3 regions of the Cytobacillus sp. GQ23 genome follow, and region 3 is predicted to be linked to each of the others. Evidence: riboswitches for the same ligand, from Rfam matches in the RefSeq annotation. Region 3 holds a riboswitch; each other region holds the start of a gene.

Region 1 (4,217 bases), on a different contig from region 3:
ACTCCGGCTTACCGAAGCCTTCAAACTGTTCATCGATAACCTTTTCGAATTCATCAGATTCAACAGCTGCCTTTAAGTCCTTGGCTAGTTGTTTATCTGTATTTTTCGTGTCAATTACGACTCGATTTCGGTACTTATCTGGCATGTCCTCTAGTTGCAGTGCATCGAGCAAATCCATCTTTGCAGCGAGGGCATAGTTTCCTGGTACGGCTGATAAATCAACACTGTCCACTGCACGCGGCAGCTGGGCAGCTTCAATTGGCTTAAACTGCAGGTTCCTGACATTGTCTTCTACATCTTTTTCAGAAATAGTAAGCGGATCAGCTTCTGCATTTATTGTGATAAGTCCTGCATCCTCAAGGATTAAAAACGCGCGCGCCGCATTCGTTGGATCATTTGGTATGGCAATAGCTGAACCTTCTTTGATTTCCTCGAATGAAGCGAATTTTTTTGAATAAATGCCCATTGGGGCAGTTGGGACGGTAATCACTTCTGACAGCTCAATATTATGTTCTTTTGCAAAAGTCTCCATATAAATTTTATGCTGGAAAAGATTAGCATCCAGGTCTCCTTTTGAAAGGGCAAGGTTAGGCTGGATATAGTCACTAAATTCTACTACATTTACTTTATAGCCTTTATCTTCAAGAATTGGCTTTATTGCTTTGCTGACCATGTCACTGTATGGACCCGAAGTAGCACCAATGCTGATATTTTTCTTATCACCGCTTGCCTCGGAAGATGAGTTCTCACTTCCGCACGCCGCAAGTACAGCAAATGTAAGCATAAGTATGAATGCAAATGTTATCTTTTTCATTTTATTTCCCCCTGATGATATTTTTATCTTTTATCAACTAATCTGGCGATCCGGTCCCCGGCAAATTGGAAAATCTGGACTAGACAAATTAGAATAATAACAGTTGTGAACATGACTGTATTGTCATAACGGTAATAACCAAAGCGTATCGCAAGGTCCCCGACTCCACCGCCGCCGACAATACCTGCCATTGCAGAGTATGCTACAAGACTGATGACCGTAATGGTAATTCCCTGAACAATCCCCGGCTTTGCCTCAGGTACGAGTACATCCTTTACAATCATCCACGGTGTAGCCCCGACTGCTACAGCAGCCTCAATGACACCTTTATCAATCTCTCTTAAAGACTGTTCTACAACCCTCGCAAAAAACGGAATGGCAGCAACTGAGAGTGAAACCGATGCAGCAGTCGGTCCAATGGTCGTTCCGGTAATCAAATTAGCTAATGGCAAAAGAGCAATTAGCAGAATAATGAACGGAATGGAACGGATCATATTGACAATGAAGCCGACAATGTTTTTAAAAACGGTATTTTCCAAAAATAGACCCTTATCAGTTACAAAAAGCAAAACACCTGTTGGCAGACCAACAATGATGGCTACTGCAATAGATATTCCAACCATATAAATGGTCTCTAAAAATGCTTTATTCAGTTCCGGCAGTATAGCTATTAAACTTTCAAGCTGCATCACGAACCACCTCCAAATTCCTTGTCCGGTCTGTAATATATTGAATGGCTCTTTCGACTTCAAGCACAGGACCTGTTATCGCCATAACAAAAATCCCGAGCGGTTTTTCCTGAATGTATTCGATTTTTCCATGAAGGATATTCCCCTTCACTTTAAATTGCTGAAACACCTCAGAAATAACAGACTCCTCTGCAATTCTTCCCTGGAAGTACACCTTAATAATCTTGCCTTCACGTTCCTTTAAAAGCTTCTCAGGCAAGTCAAATTGAAGCACGCTATTAATGAACTTTTTGGTCAGCGCTTCTCTCGGGCTGGCGAACAAATTATAGACCTTACCTTCTTCAATTACTTTTCCATCCTGCATGACAGCCATTCTGTCACATATTTCTTTAACAACTTCCATTTCATGTGTAATTAGTACAATGGTCAGATTTAATTCTTTATTAATTTTTTTCAACAGAGACAAAATGGACTTGGTAGTGCTTGGATCAAGTGCTGATGTAGCCTCATCACACAAAAGAACTGATGGATTGTTTGCCAGTGCACGGGCAATGCCAACACGCTGTTTTTGCCCGCCGCTAAGCTGTGATGGGTAGACATCCCTCTTATCCGTTAATCCGACCATATCAAGCAATTCATGAACTCGTGCTTCTATTTCAGTCTTCGTTTTGTTTGCTGCTTTTAAAGCAAAAGCAATATTTTCGAATACGGTTTTCGAACTAACCAAATGAAAATGCTGAAAAATCATGCCAATTTTTAAACGCGCCTGGCGAAGCTCTTTCTTGCTTAAAGACGTTAAAGATAATCCATCAATAAGGATTTCTCCAGAAGTGGGCTTCTCCAATAAATTTAAACACCGCAGCAAAGAGCTTTTGCCTGCTCCACTGTATCCGACGATGCCAAAAATCTCCCCTTTTTCAATCTTAAGCGATACATGATCAACACCAGTTACTTTACCTTTCTTAGTTTCATAGACTTTTTCAAGTTCTTTAATTTCTATCATGCAGATCCCCCCAGTTTCATTGCCCCTTTTCAAACAAAAAACCTCTTTCCATTCGGGAAAGAGGCATCGTTATGTATCACGACTTATCTTTCAGAATGAAATCATTCTGCAGGAAGTGGCACCGTTCCATTATGGAGGTTGCCGGACGTCATAGGGCCTGATCCCTCAGTCACTCTTGATAAGTAAATTATTTAATTGATAGTAAAAATAATATATCTATAATAATAAATTGTCAATAAGTTTTTAATTTTCCATCATTATAAGAAACACATTCGTTATGGTTTGAGAAATAAAAATGCTTTTTTATTATATCAATTGTTTGGACTTTTTCATTTTGGGTATTTAAGAAGTAAGCAATAACTTAGGAGGGTGCAAATATGAATAGAGAACAAACAAAAGGGAATGCTGACCAATTTAAAGGTGAATTAAAAAAACAATACGGCAAACTGACCAATAACGAATCTAAAGAAGCGGAAGGCAATATGGATAAGTTAAAAGGACAAACCGAGGAAAAATGGGGAGACGCAAAGGAAGCTCTTTCCAAGACTTTTAATGATCGAAGAGATTAAAAAAAAGTACTCAGTGCTTATTAAAGCGCTGAGTACTTTTTTATAACTAAAAAGTGGTTTTTGCCCCTAAGTAACGAGGCTTCCAATAAGAATTATTCATATCGCTTATTTCTACACCCCGTGAAGAACCGGCATGAATGAACTTATAATCGCCAAGATATATTCCAGCATGTGATGGACCTGATTGGTAAGTCTCAAAGAATACCAAATCTCCCACTTTTGGTGAGGCAACATGTTTTGTGGCACTCCAAATGGATGCAACTGTACGAGGAATAGAGATTCCTGCTTTCCCATATACATAGTTCAAATAGCCGCTGCAGTCAAATCCTGCAGGAGTGCTTCCTGCCCATTTATAAGGTGAACCGATGTATTTTTTTGCTTCAGAAATAAGTTCATTTACCTTGGATGTCGATTGAGCAGCTACCTGTGATTCTGCCGGCTTGCTTGCTGCAGCACCTGATACCTTTATCGTTTTGCCGGCATAAATGATGTCTGAAGTAAGATTATTCAAGGCTTTTAACTGTGAAACCGATAGGTTATGGCGAGATGCAATACCTGAAAGAGTATCTCCTCTTTGGATAGTATAAGATCCAGTGCTAGCAGGAAGAGAAGGTACAGCAGTGTTAGCCGAACCTTTCACTTTTAGCTTTTGTCCCGGATAAATCGTGTCACTGCTGATTCTGTTTAAACTCTTAAGGGTACTGACAGAAAGGCCGTGTGTTCTTGCAATTCCCCATAAAGTATCGCCTGATTTCACTGTGTAGCTGACTGTACTGACAGAAGAACCGCCAGCTGCTGCGTCATGGCTGTGCGGTGCCAGCAGAGTCAGAGCTTGTCCTTTATAAATTATTGAGCCTGATAGATTATTCCATGTCTTTAACTCTTCAATTGAAAGATTATTAGAGCGAGAGATTCCCCATAAGGTGTCACCAGACTGAACTATATATTTATTTTCATGTGCACTTGCTTCTCCATTGAACGGTGTAATCAAAAAACCAGCTGTCGCAGCCATTGTAAGTAGTTGTTTCTTCAAGTTGTACACTCCTTAAATTTCTTTGACATCCTAATATTAGTAATATTTCTAGTAAAATCCTATCTGAAAATAATGGACAAATAAGAAAAAATATCAATTTTTTCATGTT
Region 2 (4,217 bases), on a different contig from region 3:
GCTCTTCGATATGAACAAACATTATTATAGAGGAGAGATTATGATGACAGACAAAAAGCAAAACTACCGTTTTGAAACCATTGGAGTGCATGGCGGACTCAAGCCTGACCCTGTAACCGGTGCGAGGGCAGTTCCGATTTATCAGAACAATGCTTATCAATTCAAGGATACAGATCACGCTGCAGACCTCTTTGCTCTGAAAGAGCAGGGATATATTTATAGCAGGATACATAACCCCACTGTCAGTGTATTTGAGGAAAGGGTAGCCCTTCTTGAAGGAGGAGTGGGTGCGCTGGCTCTTGCAAGCGGCCAATCTGCCATAACACTGGCTATTTTAAATATTGCTGAAGCAGGTGATGAAATTGTTGCTGCCTCAAATTTATATGGAGGTACATATAATTTGTTTGCAGTCACACTTCCTAAGTACGGAATAAAGGTGAGACTCGTCGATCCAAAGGATCCGGAAAATTTCCGCAGTGCAATAACAGATAAAACAAAGGCTGTCTTCGCCGAGACGATTGGAAACCCGAGCCTGAAGATCCTTGATATTGAAAAAGTTGCCGCAATTGCACACGAAAATGGTGTGCCGCTAATTGTCGATAACACTTTTGCTACTCCTTATCTTTGCAGGCCAATTGAGCATGGGGCTGACATTGTAATACACTCTGCGACAAAATGGCTGCTCGGCAATGGAACTACAATGGGCGGTATAATTGTTGACGGCGGAAATTTCGACTGGAATTCCCCTAAGTTTCCGGGATTTACAAAACCGGATCCGAGCTATCATGATATTGTTTATAGTGAAGCAATTGGTGAAGCGGCTTATATTATCAAAGCCCGAGTACAGCTGTTGAGAGATTTAGGGCCTGCAATGAGTGCACAAAGTGCATTCCAATTCACACTGGGCCTTGAAACTCTTCATGTAAGAATGAAGGAGCATGTTGCCAATGCCAAAAAGGTAGTGGAATATCTGGAGGCGCATCCAGCTGTTAATTGGGTGCTTTATCCAGGCCATGAAAGCCACCCGGACAAAAAATTGGCAGATAAATACTTGCCAAAAGGAGCCGGAGCAGTGGCTGTATTTGGAATCGCTGGCGGAAGAGAGGCTGGAGCCAAGCTGATCAATAGCCTGAAGCTTTGGGCACATGTGGCCAATGTCGGGGACGCAAAGAGCCTGATTATCCACCCTGCAAGCACCACTCATCAGCAGCTGGATGAGGAAGGTTTAAAGGCTGCCGGTGTACCGGAAGATCTAATTCGGATTTCGATCGGAATTGAGAATGCGGAGGATTTGATTGAAGATCTGGAACAGGCCATTGAAACAGCTGCGGGTCTTACATCGTTGGCCGCAAAAGCGTAAAGGATAATTTACCATTCGCTTTTTTCCGAAAGTTTGAAATTTCATCGTTGACACCTTTTTATCGCCTATGATACGATAGCAAACGTAATTAAAAAACTGCTTAAATAATTTAAAGTATTAATTGAATATAGAACGTAACGCTCTTATCAAGAGAGGTGGAGGGAAGTGCCCTATGAAGCCCGGCAACCGTCAATTTAGTTGAAATGGTGCCAATTCACTCAAAGCATAGCTTTGATAGATGAGAGGAAGGACTAAATTTATTTATGCCTTTCTGCTCATGTGCAGGAAGGCATTTTTGCATTTGCGCATGAAAGTCTATTGTGAGTAAAAAATAGGTAAATAGAAGCAGCCAATTAATTATTATCTGTATCTTTCGATAAAAGAGGTGACTATCACATTGATTTCTATAACAGATGTTCAGAAGATATTCTCTTCAAAAAACAGCCAGGTAAAAGCTGTGGATGATGTAAACCTGGAGGTAAAAGAAGGAGAGATATTCGGTGTTATCGGATATAGCGGTGCTGGTAAAAGTACATTAATCCGTATGCTGAATGGGCTGGAGCTTCCTACCCATGGCAGCGTAACAGTAGCCGGCAATGAGGTTTCAAAGATAAAGGGAAGCAACCTAAGAAAAGCACGTCAGGAAATAAGCATGATCTTCCAGCATTTCAACCTGTTATGGTCGAGAACAGTAAGAGAAAATATTGCATTTCCGCTAGAAATCGCTGGTGTTTCCCGGCAGGAAAGGCTCAAAAGAGTAGACGAGCTCATTAAACTAGTTGGTCTGGAAGGAAGGGAAGAAGCCTACCCATCTCAGCTTAGCGGCGGTCAAAAGCAAAGGGTCGGAATTGCCAGAGCCCTTGCTAACAACCCAAAAGTGCTGCTTTGTGATGAGGCCACATCTGCACTTGATCCTCAAACAACAGATTCCATCTTGGAGCTGCTTGTTGACATCAATGAACGCCTGGGCTTAACCATTGTTCTGATTACACATGAAATGCACGTGATCCGTAAAATCTGCCATCGGGTTGCTGTTATGGAAGGCGGCCGAATTGTTGAAATCGGACCTGTATTAGATGTCTTTAAGAATCCAAAAGCAGAAATAACAAAGCGGTTTGTTCAGCAGGTGACAGAGCCTGAAGAAACGAAGGAAACGATTGATCATCTTGTAGATTTGTATCCACAAGGAAAAGTAGTTCAATTAGGATTTGTCGGCGAATCAGCTGAACAGCCATTGATTACTAACCTGATCCGTCATTTCCAGGTAACTGTAAATATTCTTCAAGGGAAGATTTCCCAGACGCAGAATGGTTCTTATGGTACCTTATTCATCCATGTTGATGGAGAAGCAGAGGAAGTTGCAAAAGCAATTGAATATATCCATTCCCAGCAGGTAGGCGTGGAGGTGATTTCCAATGCTTAATGAATGGTTTCCAAATGTAAAATGGGATTCCATGTGGGAGGCTACTGTGGAAACCCTCTATATGACTGCTATTTCTGTTATCGCAACCTTTATTTTGGGAGCGGTGCTGGGGCTGCTGCTCTTTTTGACAGCTAGGGGGAATATTTGGGAAAATGCGCCAATTAATAAAGTTATCTCTGCGTTCGTCAATATATTCCGTTCAATTCCATTTATCATCCTGATTGTTTTATTAATTCCATTTACGAAGTTTCTATTGGGAACAATGATTGGGGAGGATGCAGCATTGCCTGCATTAATTATTGGTGCTGCTCCGTTCTATGCCCGAATGGTGGAAATCGGCTTGAGGGAGATAGATAAAGGGGTAATTGAAGCAGCCAAGTCAATGGGCGCAAAAACAAGCACGATCATCTGGAAGGTGCTGCTTCCGGAATCAATGCCGGCCCTTGTTTCGGGAATTACTGTAACAGCTATCGCACTGGTTGGCTACACAGCTATGGCTGGTGTTATCGGCGCTGGTGGACTTGGGAATCTGGCATACCTTGAAGGTTTTCAGCGGAGCCGAAGTGATGTGACGCTTATGGCGACCGTAATTATTTTAATCATCGTATTTATCATCCAATTTATTGGAGATATTATTACAACAAAATTAGACAAACGATAAGGAGAGATTTACATGAAAAAGTGGTTATCACTTGCTCTTGCACTGGCAGTTGCCCTTGTACTTGCAGCTTGCGGCACTTCAGAAAAAGACGGCAGTGCCGGAGAAGGCGGAGATAAAGATAGCAAAAAGATTACGGTGGGAGCATCCAATGTGCCTCACGCGGAAATTCTTGAAGAAGCAAAGCCATTACTTGAAGAAAAAGGCTTTGAACTTGATGTTGTAACATTCCAGGATTATGTATTGCCAAATCAGGCTCTTGAGTCTAAAGAGCTTGACGCAAACTACTTCCAGCATATTCCTTATCTTGAGTCGCAGAAAGCTGAGCATGGCTATGATTTTACAAATGCAGGCGGAATTCATATTGAGCCAATCGGTGTATACTCCCAGAAATATAAGAATCTTGAGGAGCTTCCTGAGGGTGCTACAATCATCATGAGCAACTCAGTTGCAGACCATGGCCGCATTCTTTCCATGCTGGAAGCTGAGGGACTTATCACTTTAAATGAAGATGTTGAAAAAACGGAAGCAACACTGGAAGATATAAAAGACAATCCGAAAAAATTAGAGTTTGATACTGAATATGAAGCATCACTTCTTCCTCAGATCTACAATAATGGAGAAGGGGATGCAGTTCTGATTAACTCCAACTATGCAATTGATGCAGGATTAAATCCTCTTAAAGATTCAATTGCTATTGAGGACAAAGATTCACCATATGTAAATGTAATTGCAGTCCGTACAGGTGATGAAGAGAAAGAAGGAATTAAAGCTCT
Region 3 (4,217 bases):
ACCCGCAGGGAATCGATGAGAAAGCGAATCTTACAAACACCCATGTCAGTTTATCCATTATCGCTGTAAAGTATCCTGCCACCATTTTAATCTATTTGTATAGATTCCCTGCAGGCAACCTTATTAAAAAACTGCTCTATATCTCTGGCTGGGTCCTTCTCTATACGGTTAATGAGATTGTTGACATCAAATTAAAATTGATAAAGTATGATAATGGATGGAATTTAAAATGGTCGATTCTTTTCAATGCTGTTATGTTTATTATCCTCTGGGTGCATTTCAAGCGGCCAGCTGCAGCATGGGGGCTGTCCATTCTTTTCTTCATCTTCCTATGGAGACAGTTCGATGTACCATCAACAGTTTTTAGATAAGTGTCTAATTTCAATACAATTTGTCGATAAAAAAACAAGCAATTTTACTGGACATTTTTGATTAAAGCGTTTATTTTACTATAAAAAGGCAATATTCTATGTATAAGTTTCAATAAATTGGAATGGGATGGTGTTACGGATGGCAAACAAGAAAAATGTTAAATCTCCCGGCAAAGATCTCAATATTGGTGCAAATGTTTCATTAAACGGCCTGGTAACAGCCGTTTTTGATAATATGGTCCATGTCCAGATTGGCGCTAAGATAGTAACAGTTCATGTTAAAGACCTGTATTCAGGATTAAATAATCCATTATTGAATAAACAGCAGGCTTAGTATCCACCATCTCAAATTATACTTCAGAAGGGGCAGCTCGTAAGCTGCCCCTTCTGTTTTTTAGACCGGCTGAACCTGCTTATGCTTCACCGCATCATGTGCATAATCTCCAAGCACTTGATATGCCTTCCAATCAGATCTGTCTAATAATGACACAGCTTCTGCAGATGCCTTAACAATCACAGCCTCTTTTGACACTTTGCTGATGATTTCAATTCCCTCTGGCAGCTCTGTTTGCTCAGCATTACCAAATACAACCCAGATCTGCTGTTCAACAACGTTCTCTTCCGATACTGCTTCCTCAAATGCTGAAGGAAAATCGGCTTTTCCTGCATGAATTAAATCTTCAATAATTGCACTTGCCGTTGGGAACATGCCTGCTCCTGGCCCCTGCAGGCTGATATTTCCGACAATATCTGCATCGATGGAAACGGCATTTTGCACGCCTTCTACTCTGTACAAAGGATGTGCTTCTCCTGTCAGGACCGGCTTTACTGTACAGCGGATAGAATCTTTTTCCTTCTGAATGGATGCTACATGCTTGAACTTCAGGCCCAGCGAATCAGCCAAAGTAATTTGCTCAATCGTAATATCAGTAATACCTTCTCTGACAGAGTATTCCTGTGCCGGCGCTTTCCCAAATACCAGCTCGCTTAGAACAACTGCTTTGTAAAAGGCGTCATATCCTTCGATATCATTTTTGGGATCGGCTTCTGCATAACCTTTTTCCTGAGCTATTCTCAGTGCTTCTTCAAATGATAAATTCTCCTCCCTCATACTTGTCAAAATGAAATTGGATGTGCCATTTAATATTCCTTCAATTCGTTCTATCCGGTTGGCATTCAGCAGCTGTTTGATGGTCTGAATGATGGGAATTCCGCCGCCGACAGTTGCTTCAAATCCCAGTGATACATTCTTTTCTTTTGCAAGCCTCGAAAGCTCACTTCCATGAAATGCAAACATTTCCTTATTGGCTGTAATGACATGGCATCCTCTCGATATTGCCTGGCGTAAATATGTATAGCCCGGTTCCCTGCCAACAATGGCATCAATTACGACATCAAGCTTTGGAAGCTCAATGATATCTTGAAAGTCATCTGTTAAAAGCACCTCATCATCAGGCAAAGTATGCTTATTCACATTTTTAACAAGGATGGCTGCGACCTTCACTTCTTTCCCTAATACCGCCTGTAGCCTTCCCTGATGTTTGCTGATCGTTTCATATACTCCTTTTCCAACTGTTCCAAACCCCAATAGCCCAATCGTTATCACTGACATCTCTCATTCCCCCTGGATACAATTTATCGTGCCTGCCGTAAAACAAAAAACCCCTTCCGTCCATTACAGACAAGAAGGGGTTTGAATTTACTATCCGTTCATTCCGCCTTCTTATCTTCGGAAAATGTATTCCTCTGAATTTGGCACCGTGCATAAATGCTGGTTGCCGAGGCTTCATAGGGTCAGTCCCTCCGCCTCTCTTGATAAGAAGTTTCTAAGTATTCAATTTATATGAATGATAAACATTTTTAAGGACTGCGTCAACCTTTTTTTTGATAAATTATTTTCTTCAAACGCTTTCACTTTCCCTGGTATCCGTTATGATTTCAAGAAAGTGCTTAAGAATCCTGGCTGTAAGCCCCCAGATGACCTTATCCTGAAAATAATAAAATACTTCTTCTGCTCTTCTTGTCTGCCAATTGTAATTTTCTCCTCCGGCAATCAAGTCAAAAGGAAAATTTTCTTCCGGCTCTACTTTAAAATTCACGTGATATGTTTCCGGCTTTACGTTTTTTAAAAATGAAAGAGGGACAGTAAAGATCTCTTCTACTTCATCAGGGTTCGGCACAATCTGCTCCGGGTTTTGGATTATGCCTGCATAAGGGTAAATAATCTGGCCAAAAGAAATCATGTAATCAAGCGGGGAAACATCTGTGATGCTGTCTTCATCCACACCGAGTTCCTCAGAGGTTTCACGGATGGCCGTATGCTCTTCATCCCTATCTTCCGGATCTATTCTTCCCCCGGGGAAACATACCTCCCCAGGCTGCCTTCTCATTTTTAATGAACGCACTTCAAAAAGGACATGAACCTCATTATTGATCTCAACCAGCGGAAGCAAAATAGCGAATTTCGAATATCGCTCACTCCCTAAAATGATGGGGGTTCTGTTCCTCAGCCTTTTAGCCAGTTTCTCAATCTCCATTTCTGCCCACCTCCAGCAGCAATACATTTCAGTTTTTATATCCTTATCATACTGTATTCTTTGCGTTTTATTAATATATACGGCTTGTCCCATATAAAGATTAAGGCCCATCTGCTGTATTAATGGTCCCTGCCCTTCAAAAGTAAAAGAAGGTTTCCCCGCCTGCAATTCAGGGAAAATAAAAAAATATCAAATGACAATGGGAGTGAAAAATATGCAGAAGAATATATTAATAGGCGGATACGATACACAGCAAGAGCTTAAAGAGGCCATTGAAGGCGCAGGGTCAAATGGGTATCAGAAGGAAAATCTTGTGATCGTCTCAAAGGATGGAGCAAACCTTGAAGCCTTTGCAGACAATTACGGAGTAAACTTGCGAATAGTCGGATCTCAGGAACTGGGCAATCAGCGTTTTCTTGATTCAGTTAAAGCTCTTTTCATGGGGGAAGACCCGGACACAAGTTCCGGAATTGATCCTGATAAAAAAGATGGTACACGGTTTGATGAACATGATCTGGATCAGTACGCAAGCATGGTTTTTGATGGAAAATATGTTTTAATCGCTGACTATTATGGGCAATATCCTGGGTCCCCTCAGGACAATCAGAGGATCAATGCTGAAAACTCTGAAGGATATTTGGAGAGTGCTTCAGCCCGGGAGGCTGTCCATGAATCGGATATCAAGACACTTGCAGATAAATCCGCAGGTACATGCTGTGTCAATGAGAATCATAATCGTGTTCAGACTTCAACTAATTCAGCGATAAAAATCAGCTCAGAATTAAATAGAGATGAGCAGCTTGCCAAGGAAAGGCTTAAATAGCATAACCCCCCTGAAAAGGGGGCTTTTTGCTGAAACAAAAAGAGAGGTTTCCCCTCTCTTACGCATATTTCTTGTTATCCTCTTCCCTTTTAAAGAAGCTCTTCATCGCATGGAATACATCTGCTTTTTGCTTAAGAATATAATATCGGAAATCTTCATTCTTAATATTTTTATAGGCGGACATCAGGGTCGAGTGGCGGTTATACTGGTTGACCTCACCGTATCCAAACATATTGGAGACCTTCATCAGTTCTTCCACCAGCTTGACACAGCGTGCATTATCAGAGGTTAGGTTATCACCGTCTGAGAAGTGGAAAGGGTAAATATTGTATTTGCGCGGGTCATACTTAGCATCAATCAATTCAAGCGCTTTTCGGTAGGCAGATGAACAAATCGTTCCTCCGCTTTCTCCTTTGGAAAAGAAATCTTCCTCTGAAACTACCTTTGCTTCAGTATGATGAGCAATAAATTCAATTTCGACAGTTT

The links. A riboswitch is a leader RNA that binds a small molecule or an ion and turns the genes downstream of it on or off. The one in region 3 is predicted to bind S-adenosylmethionine.
Region 1: another riboswitch for S-adenosylmethionine. It lies ahead of AC6CHU_RS19815 (methionine ABC transporter ATP-binding protein); the one in region 3 lies ahead of AC6CHU_RS25375 (homoserine dehydrogenase).
Region 2: another riboswitch for S-adenosylmethionine. It lies ahead of AC6CHU_RS22945 (methionine ABC transporter ATP-binding protein); the one in region 3 lies ahead of AC6CHU_RS25375 (homoserine dehydrogenase).

What each region holds. Positions count from the first base shown of each region.
Region 1 covers NZ_JCAXER010000026.1:18,412-22,628, forward strand. The annotation lists gene AC6CHU_RS19805 (MetQ/NlpA family ABC transporter substrate-binding protein) at 1-814, opposite strand, end outside; gene AC6CHU_RS19810 (methionine ABC transporter permease) at 838-1,503, opposite strand; gene AC6CHU_RS19815 (methionine ABC transporter ATP-binding protein) at 1,493-2,506, opposite strand; SAM riboswitch class I at 2,587-2,691, opposite strand; gene AC6CHU_RS19820 (CsbD family protein) at 2,884-3,075, shown strand; gene AC6CHU_RS19825 (C40 family peptidase) at 3,122-4,108, opposite strand.
Region 2 covers NZ_JCAXER010000036.1:12,841-17,057, reverse strand. The annotation lists gene AC6CHU_RS22950 (O-acetylhomoserine aminocarboxypropyltransferase/cysteine synthase family protein) at 44-1,360, shown strand; SAM riboswitch class I at 1,501-1,605, shown strand; gene AC6CHU_RS22945 (methionine ABC transporter ATP-binding protein) at 1,758-2,783, shown strand; gene AC6CHU_RS22940 (methionine ABC transporter permease) at 2,776-3,444, shown strand; gene AC6CHU_RS22935 (MetQ/NlpA family ABC transporter substrate-binding protein) at 3,457-4,217, shown strand, end outside.
Region 3 covers NZ_JCAXER010000051.1:8,208-12,424, forward strand. The annotation lists gene AC6CHU_RS25365 (CBO0543 family protein) at 1-371, shown strand, start outside; gene AC6CHU_RS25370 (hypothetical protein) at 511-705, shown strand; gene AC6CHU_RS25375 (homoserine dehydrogenase) at 766-1,983, opposite strand; SAM riboswitch class I at 2,092-2,193, opposite strand; gene AC6CHU_RS25380 (NUDIX hydrolase) at 2,273-2,908, opposite strand; gene AC6CHU_RS25385 (general stress protein) at 3,123-3,731, shown strand; gene yhbH (sporulation protein YhbH) at 3,790-4,217, opposite strand, start outside.